2 regions of the Trichocoleus sp. Lan genome follow, and region 1 is predicted to be linked to the other one. Evidence: predicted binding sites of a transcription regulator. Region 1 holds the regulator's gene; the other holds the start of a gene.
What was found. The regulator NtcA, encoded in region 1, controls nitrogen genes in cyanobacteria. The targets are predictions, from matches to a motif close to TTTGTANNNNNNNNTACAAA.
Positions count from the first base shown of each region.

Region 2: a site for NtcA is predicted at 3,085-3,104, ahead of NDA03_RS17850 (DUF4327 family protein). Genes of this name have one in related genera too.

Region 1 is NZ_JAMPKA010000003.1:147,610-152,258, forward strand. Features, by position in the region: gene hisB (imidazoleglycerol-phosphate dehydratase HisB) at 1-213, opposite strand, end outside; gene fabI (enoyl-ACP reductase FabI) at 367-1,143, opposite strand; gene ntcA (global nitrogen regulator NtcA) at 1,523-2,194, shown strand; gene NDA03_RS03695 (DUF3084 domain-containing protein) at 2,442-4,043, shown strand; gene NDA03_RS03700 (pre-16S rRNA-processing nuclease YqgF) at 4,118-4,522, shown strand; gene NDA03_RS03705 (DUF3146 family protein) at 4,586-4,649, opposite strand, start outside.
Region 2 is NZ_JAMPKA010000019.1:106,014-110,662, forward strand. Features, by position in the region: gene NDA03_RS17825 (DNA adenine methylase) at 1-190, opposite strand, end outside; gene NDA03_RS17830 (hypothetical protein) at 297-458, shown strand; gene NDA03_RS17835 (DUF751 family protein) at 553-759, shown strand; gene rbfA (30S ribosome-binding factor RbfA) at 811-1,212, shown strand; gene NDA03_RS17845 (glycoside hydrolase family 3 N-terminal domain-containing protein) at 1,218-2,888, shown strand; gene NDA03_RS17850 (DUF4327 family protein) at 3,184-3,426, shown strand; gene NDA03_RS17855 (hypothetical protein) at 3,848-4,240, opposite strand; gene NDA03_RS17860 (hypothetical protein) at 4,280-4,402, opposite strand; gene NDA03_RS17865 (hypothetical protein) at 4,488-4,649, opposite strand, start outside.

The DNA of each region.
Region 1 (4,649 bases):
ATCCAAATCAATCAGGCTGTGAGAGGCGATTTGATGCAGCATATGGTCTAAAAACGGAATGCCGGTTTTGGCATTGCAAGTGCCATTCCCGTCTAATTTGACGGTGACGATGACATCCGTTTCGCCCGTCTTGCGGGGAACCCTTGCCATGCGAGGAGACAAAAGCTGTTCAATGCTTGGAGAAGGTGTAAATTGGCGATCGCGTGCCTGCATCGCAGATGCTCACTCAAGAAAATAAAGTTAAGTTTATTATCCTACGTTACTGAGCATCTGGGAGACGCGAAAGCCTTAAAAATGCAAAATTAAAAATTAAAAATTAGCAGAATCTTTGCTTTTTAATTTTTAATTTTTAATGTTTGATTCTTTTTACATCCCCATAATCTCGTATCCCGCATCGACATACAGCACCTGACCTGTAATGCCACTTGCCAAATCGCTACACAAGAAAGCAGCCGCATTTCCCACTTCTTTCTGAGTTACAGTGCGTCGCAGCGGTGCTACTTCCTCAACGTGATGGATCATATCCAGGATGCCACCTACCGCCGACGATGCCAAAGTGCGGATGGGACCTGCCGAAATTGCATTCACGCGAATATTCTGTGGACCTAATTCAGATGCCAGGTAACGGACACTCATTTCCAATCCAGACTTGGCAATTCCCATGACGTTGTAGTTGGGGATCACCTTAACGCCGCCTAGATAAGTCAGCGTGACAATGCTGCCACCTTCTGTCATCAGTGGTTTTGCTGACCCAGCAAGTTGCACCAGAGAATAGGTACTAATTTCTAGAGCTTGGGTGAAGCCAGCGCGGGTAGTGTTGCTAAAATCACCTGATAAATCTTCCTTGTTCGCAAAAGCAAGACAATGGATCAGGATGTCTAGCTTGCCCCACTTATCGCGGATGGCGTCAAATGTAGACTGAATTTGGGTCTCATTCTGGACATCGCAGGGTAAAAATAAGCTGGGGTTGAGGGGTTCTACCAACTCTGCCACTTTTTTTTCAAAGCGGCCTCGGTCGTCTGGCAGGTAAGTCACTCCTAGATTCGCACCCGCTTGGTGCAGTTGCTGAGCAATCCCCCAGGCGATCGATCGATTGTTGGCAATGCCGGTGACAAGGGCGTTTTTTCCGGTTAAATCTAGCATAAATGTCGATTTTGAAGGCAATATTAGAGGATATCCGATTTAGGGGAGTATTCAAGATCGCGATCGCCCGGAGCAAGGCTGTCTAGTACGGGTAAGGAGCGTGCCTCCTTACTCACCATGCATCCCACCCGATAGCGCAGATACTGTCAAGATATCAACATTTTCCGTCATAATCTTACTTGCCTTGAGCAGGGAGAGAACTAAAGAAGGTAGCCGGGGAAACTACTTTAAAATTTTGTATCAAATAGCACAAAAACCGCTTGGAAGTCAGTTTATCTGTGTCTAATGTCAGAAAACTCTCATAGTTGTTTTGCTATGGTTAAAGTTCCTCCGACAGAAAGTTGCAGAAGTCTGTAGGGCAGCATTTAGGAAAAAGGAAGTGGCAGTGACGCAAGATAGACCGCTAGCAGCTGTGTTCCGTCAACTGGGAGGTGGGGCGTTTCCACCCGTGGTGGAAACTTTTGAGCGGGGCAAGACGATCTTTTTCCCAGGAGACCCGGCTGAACGGGTATACTTTTTGCTCAAAGGTGCAGTAAAGCTGTCTCGCGTGTATGAAGCTGGGGAAGAAATTACCGTGGCGCTGCTGCGAGAAAACAGCGTTTTTGGAGTACTGTCCTTAATTACAGGGCATCGTTCGGATCGGTTTTATCACGCTGTAGCATTTACGCCAGTGGAGCTGCTTTCGGCACCGATCGATCAGGTAGAGCAATCGCTCAAGGATAATCCGGAGCTATCGATGTTGATGCTGCGAGGGCTTTCTTCGCGCATTTTGCAAACAGAAATGATGATTGAGACATTAGCTCACCGAGATATGGGATCGCGCTTGGTGAGTTTTCTATTGATTCTGTGCCGTGATTTTGGCGTTCCTACCGCCAATGGAATTACGATCGATCTGAAGCTTTCTCATCAAGCGATCGCAGAAGCAATCGGCTCCACCAGGGTAACTGTCACCCGCTTACTGGGAGATTTGCGGGAGGAAAAAATGATTTCTATCCACAAGAAAAAAATTACGGTACACAACCCAGTTACACTGAGTCAGCAGTTTACTTGAAAACAGCTAGAGGCTCTCGTCAGGTTGTAGGTTAGGTTGTTGGTTAAAACGGCATGGTAGCGCGAGCAGGTTATCCAGTTTTAACATTTAGTCGGGAGTTGAGTTAAAAGGTGTCAGGTTTTAAGCGGATAGTTTTCAACCTTCCAACCTTTAACCTTTCCGATTTCACCTTCGATCTTTAATTCCTGTTAACCCTTTCTCTAGCCTGCGATGCGATAGGCTGTAACTGGAATGACTGTAGCAGACAATGACCGACAGTGCGCTCTTCCTGATTTTGTCTATTTTAGTGTTGGGAAGCGTCATCGCAACGGTAGGCGATCGCATTGGCACGCGCGTGGGAAAAGCACGCCTGTCGTTGTTCAATCTGCGTCCCCGCAAAACAGCTGTTTTGGTAACGATTCTGACAGGGCTAACGATTTCTGCCTCAACACTAACAATCATCTTCGCGACCAGCGAACAATTGCGGATTGGAGTTTTTAGACTCCAAGAAGTGCAGAAAAAACTCAAGACAGCAAGTAAGGATATTGCTAAAGCGAACGAGCAGAAACGGAAAACCGAAAGCGAACTTGCTAAAACCGCCGCCCAAAAAGAGCAAGTAGAGAAGGAACTCGCTCAAGCTCGCACCCAGCAATCTGTCGCTCAGCAGCGCTTAGATGCGATTAATCGATCTTTGGCAGCTGCGCTGGCTAAACAAGGCCAGACGGAGGCGCAACTAAATCAGACTCAAAGCGAACTGACCCGGGTTGCCAGCAGCTTTCAGCAAACCCAAAAACAGCTTACATCTGTCTCAGGGCAAGCCAAGACGCTACGTTCCGAAATCCAACAACTTCAAGCAGAACGCCAAGAACTCCTCCAGCAGCGAAATCAAGTCAGAGCTGAAATTACTGAATTCAAAGCGAAAGTGACTCAGCGCGACCAAAAAATTGCCCAGCAAGACCGAGCAATTAGCCAACGCGATGAGCAAATTCTCAAGCGGGATCAAGCCCTTGTCGAACTTGATGAGAAACTTGCTGCCTTTCGGAAGAGCCTGAGCGATCGCGATGAGCAAATTGCCCAGCGAGACAAAGCCTTATCTCTACTTGACAACAAAATTTCTCAACGAGATGAGGTGATTGCCCAGCGAGAAAATCGCCTTAAAGAACTCGAAAAACAACAAGCTTCCCTAGAGCAGGAAGTGGCAACCTTAGAACAGTATTACCAGTCTTATCAAACTTTGCGTCAGGGTAGTCTGGCACTGCTGCGCGGTCAGGTTCTGGCGGCTGGCGTTTTTCGTATTGTCGAGCCAGCCGCAGCCCGACAGGTCATTGAGCAGCTATTACGGGAAGCGAATCGGACAGCGATTAAAGCGACCCAACCCGGTCTCAACAAGGTGGCGAACGAACGGGTCGTGCAAATTACAGAGGCACAGGTCGAGCAACTGATCAACCAGATTCAGGATGGTCGAAACTATGTAGTCCGAGTTTTTTCGGCTGGTAACTATGTCCAGGGAGAAAAGCAGGTACAAGTCTTTGCAGACGCCGCACCCAATCAAGTTGTATTCCGCACTGGTGAAGTCGTAGCAACGACATCTGCCGATCCTTCAAACATGACCGACCAACAAATTCGGCAGCGGATTGACCTGCTGCTTGGAGCATCCCAGTTCCGAGCCACTCGCGCGGGGATTTTAGGAGATACAGTTCAGGTTGGCGACAATCGAATTGTTAGCTTGATTCGGTTTATCGAGCAGTTGAAAAAGCACAATAAGCCGATTTCTCTGAAAGCGGTCGTGGCAGAGGACGCCTATATTGCCGGACCCATGAAATTAAATTTGGAGGCAGTTGAAGACGGAGAAGTTGTGGTGAGGATGTAATTTATTAGTCATGAGTGATGAGATGATGACTAATGGCAATTAACCATTCGTAAATTAGCAATTAGCCAATTCAGATGATTTTAGGGTTCGATCCAGGGCGCGATAAGTGTGGTTTAGCCGTAGTGGGGAAAGACAATTCTCTGCATTACCACGAGGTTGTACCGGCAGAAGCAGCGATCGCAACGATCCTTGACTTATGTGAAGAGTACCCGATTGATACTTTGGTGATGGGCGATCAAACCACTTCCAAAAGTTGGAAAAAGAAACTTCAGCAATTTCCAACGTCGGTGCCGATTGTCCTGGTAGATGAGCGCTACAGTACATTGGAAGCACGCGATCGCTATTGGCAAATGTACCCTCCCCAAGGTTTAGGACGCCTGATTCCCCAAGGTATGCGGAGTCTCCCCCGACCAATTGATGACATTGTTGCTATCCTCCTGATCGAAAGATACATGAAGCAACGAGAGACTAGGAACTAGGAAACTCTGCCATTCTTGACTTTCTTAATTTAAACCGAACTCAAAACTCAAAACTCAAAACTTTTAAAGTTCCGCCCGGATCGTAAACGCATAGTCTCCTCCAGGCTCTAGCTGGTAATCTTTCTGT
Region 2 (4,649 bases), on a different contig from region 1:
TAATATCCGTCAAAATAGATACTTTCGGCAATAAATGAAAGAAAAGAGCGCCGCCACCCAAAAATGGCTCATAGTAAGTTGTAAATTTTGGGGGAAAATAGGGAATATATTGCTGAATTAGCTGGCTTTTCCCACCAGCCCATTTTAGAAAGGGACGCGCTATTTCTTGTTGTGTCGCCTGAGTTGACATTGCTTCTAGCTATCTAAAAAAATTAAAGCGTTTGTAACAGTTGTTGTGGAAGTGGGGGGATATGATTTAATTTAGAATACCTAGCGGGTTCGACAAGAGGAAAAAAATGACTATCACCGCGACCAAAACACGCGATCGCTCTTATGAGTCCGTGTGTTATGGGGCAATGTGTTATGAGTCAATATGTCGCGGTTGCACAAATATAGCGGGTAGTAGCCTGCTACCACCAGACGCTTGGCGAACCATCTCTAGACGAAACCCCATTTAGGGGCGATGCCGAGCTTGTCGAACTCGCAGACAAATGTTACCAGTTAAGATGCAGTGACTTATCGCCGCTTTTTGTGTCGGCTACTTTAAATAATATGTTTGATGGCTTTTGGGAAAATATCTCTCGCTACCCCCGCTACTTTGTCACCATTATCCTAGGGGTATTCTTTTATACCTTTGGGTGGTTGAAACCGCTACTCCAAAATCGAACCAGCGCGATCGCTTTGATGGGCTTTCTGGTGGCAGCCTTAACTTTTATTACCCTAACCCTACGGGCGATGCTGGGAGTGAGTCCGATTTAGGTAGGATGAGTAAAAGCATTGCTCACACTGTCTTAAAGGCAGCAGATGATTATGGCTACAAGTCGCCGCGTTTCTCGCGTTGCCGCATTGATTAAACGCGAAATCAGCCAAATGCTGCTAACCGAAATCAAAGATGATCGCGTGGGTGCTGGCATGGTCAGCGTCACCGATGTGGATGTGTCAGGCGACCTACAACACGCTAAAATCTTCGTCAGCATCTATGGCACCGAGGAAGCAAAGGTAGAAACGATGGCTGGGTTAAGAGCAGCAACTGGCTTTGTCCGCAGCGAACTCGGTCAACGGTTGCGACTGCGTCGGACACCAGAGTTACTGTTTCAGGAAGATCGTTCTCTGGAAAGAGGCGATCGCATTTTGTCTTTGTTGAATCAGCTTAATCAAGACCGTCCGGCTGCGAGAGTGGAAGAAGAAGACATCGTTGAGGCAGAAGATTGAAATCTGTGGCATTGCTGCCGGAGTGGGAATCGCTCTCTCTAGCAGAACAGGTAGCGCAAATGGTCGTGGTACGGGCGTCAGGCTACCTGTTCGACCACCAAATTCAGTATCCAGATTGGGAACCACCGGCGGCAGTTCTGCAACACTGGGTGCAGGATTTGGGCGTCGGGGGGGTCATTTTGTTGGGAGGCAGTGCTGGAGAATTAGCACTGCGATCGCAACAACTCCAAGACTGGGCAAAAACCCCCTTGCTGATCGCGGCTGATATTGAAGAAGGCGTCGGACAACGCTTTTCTGGGGCAACTTGGTTTCCGCCACCGATGGCAATCGGGGCAGTATTCCGGAAAGATGCCTCTCTTGCCTTGAAATACGCCGAACAAATGGGAGGCATCATCGCCTCGGAAGCCCTCGCGATTGGCATCAACTGGGTGCTTGCGCCGGTTGTGGATGTGAATAACAATCCCAATAATCCCGTGATTAACGTCCGGGCGTTTGGCGAAACCCCAGAGGAAGTGAGTCAACTAGCGTCTGCTTTCATCCGGGGGGCGAAAGCTTATCCGGTGTTAACGACTGCTAAACATTTTCCTGGACATGGCGATACAGCGGTGGATTCCCATCTCGATTTGCCCGTCTTGCCCCATTCCCCGGCACGACTGGCTGAGATCGAGTTACTGCCGTTTCAAGAAGCAATCGGTACGGGTACAGCCTCCGGTGTAGATGCCGTAATGAGTGCCCATCTCCTGATCCCGGCTTGGGATGCCGAACGCCCTGCCACCCTTTCCGAACCGATTTTGACTCAACTGCTGCGGCAACAGCTGGGATTTGAAGGATTAATTGTTACCGATGCATTGGTGATGGGAGCGATCGCCAACCGCTATGGAGCAAATGAAGCTCCAGTCTTAGCTGTCGAAGCCGGTGCAGATATTTTGCTGATGCCAGTCGATCCTGCGGGTGCTATCCAAGCGGTGTGCGACGCGGTAGCACAGGGACGCATTTCAGAGGCGCGAATTCGTGCCTCTGTTGAGCGTATCTGGACAGCCAAGCGCCGAGTCCAACAAGGCACAGCACAGCCGCCTGTAGAGGCAAGGGCGATCGCGCCTGAAGTCCAACCAGCGCCTTCACCATTCCCTCCCCATCTCCTCCAACTAGCTCAACCACACGCCCTCGCCACATCTGCCAACATCGTGCGAGAGGCACTCGTCGTTCATGGCGAAATTCCTTTACTTCCCAGTCAGGGCAACTTACGCAACTTAATCGTGGTGGATGACACCCTGAATTGTGATTTTCTCGATAAACAAGCACCGGCTGTGGCTCTGCCCAAACAGCACGGCTATCAACTCCAACTACTCGATCCCCACACCACCTTAATTCCTGGCTGGGTGTTTTATCATAAATCGGGTTTAAATGCCCAGCCAACCCTACTCCAGCTGTTCATCCGTGGGAATCCTTTCCGAGGCAGTGCTGGCTTGACACCGTTGGCTCAGGACTTGTTTAAAAAACTCTTAGGCAATGCCGAACTCCAAGCGCTAGTGATTTACGGCAGTCCTTATCTTCTGGAACAGTTTCTCCCACACCTGCCCCCACATATCCCTTGTGTGTTTTCTTACGGACAGATGCCAGCAGCTCAGGCGATCGCCCTTGAAGTTTTGTTCGGTGCCCCAGCTCTAAGCATTTAGCAACTGTGCAGCACATTGATTAATTTTGTTAATCAATGTCATAACCGTTATCACCGATTATTTACGGTGTCTTCAATTTGAAAATACAGGCTTAATTATAAATAGACCCGTCCTTCAACAATTTCATCAGCATAAGGATATATTTTTATGTCAAAGTTCCCTGACTTTTGAAATCCTTATTAAACGAATAAATTCATTTGTAACTTGATATACTGTTCAAAAATTATTTCCGCGCTAGGCAGTATTGGATTATATTAAGTTATAGTCGTAGCTCGTTAGTTTCGAGGCTGAGACCATGACTGCTGATATAATGCCGCCTAAATCATCTGTGCAATACTCCATCGACGTTCTTCAAGAAGAAGCCCGTCAATTAGTGGAGAAAGGAATTGTGACTCGTCAGCAACCCATCTACGTTCTGTGCCAGTACATCCCTGCACGGGAGTGGGTTTGTGTTGAGTGTGAATTAGAAAGATGCAATATCTTACTCCGCGATCGCATCGGCGATCTGATGGGGCAAGAACAATGGGACAACGATTGATATTTTTTTACCTTTAAGACAATCCTACAGTTCCACTGAAAACAGTGAAACTCAGGACAAGCTTGATTCCACGCTTGTCTCAACTTAAGGAAAGACTGCTTTTATTCTTTCACCTGTTGATTCTTAATTAGCCTGGTTTGGAGAATATTCTGATTCTTTCTAGTGCGAATAATTAAGTTCGCTTCTTAGACCTATCCAAAAAGTGAAGATGCCATTCTGAGCAAAACGTTGTGGAGCGTTGGCGTAACGTTGTCATCAACAATCGCGCTGCGATCGCACAAATCTCTTTGCAGGATCTCTGCTCAAACCGAGATGCGTGACAACACTTCAAGTCCTTCGTTTTGCTCAGCACAAACCTTCAGATAGGCTACTAGGAGCAAGCCTAATAAATGCTTTGATAAAGCTGCTAGCAATCCCCGACCTAAATCCCTGAGTTGGGGTCGCGCAGCTTTTCTAACTCAGTTCGCATTGCAGCAATTTGTGCAGTTAGCTCCTCTAGCTCCAATTGCGTATCTGGCTGGGCAACCGTTGTCACCGGCGTTGTCGCAGGGCGGCTCGGAGTTCCAGAAGATTGTGTGCTAGCTGCATCATTGGCTTGCGCCATTAGAGAATTCAGGAAAGTGCGGGCTTCAAGCTCCGTAATCTCTCCTTTTTCTGCTAGTTGTTGAACCACCAGATTGACGTCTGACTTTAACAGCTCAAGATTTTGCTCTCGCTTTTGAGTGTCTTGTACGCTCTCAACTAGAGAAGCGGTTGCACCCAAAGTAACGCGAAATCCTTTTTGTACTAACTCCAGCAGATTATTAGAGTTCATTAGATAAATCAGTCAGATTGAATGAAGGTTAGACAGCCCTTAGCGATCGCTTTCGATAAATAACCGCTCGGCACCACTCACTTTTAAGTTTCTAGCTTTCGGCTTTCCGCCAAGCGAGTAAACAAACGCAGGATCTGGCGTCTTAATGCTACCATTTAGCACACACAAAGGGACATTTTGCAGAATTCTTAGGGTAGTAGCATCCGTCCTAAGAAAGAATCTAAAGAAACCATTTGCCCGCCCAGTTTTAGCCCATCTGTTCTAAATACTGATTAACATCCTCAATTAAGCGAGTAAGTTCTGCCTCCGTAGTCAGGCGAATGCGGTCATCTCGGAGGGAGATCAAAACTTTAGCGGCAAAGGGAGTCGGCCAGATATTAGGATTGCAGAAAATCTCTAGAAAGACATC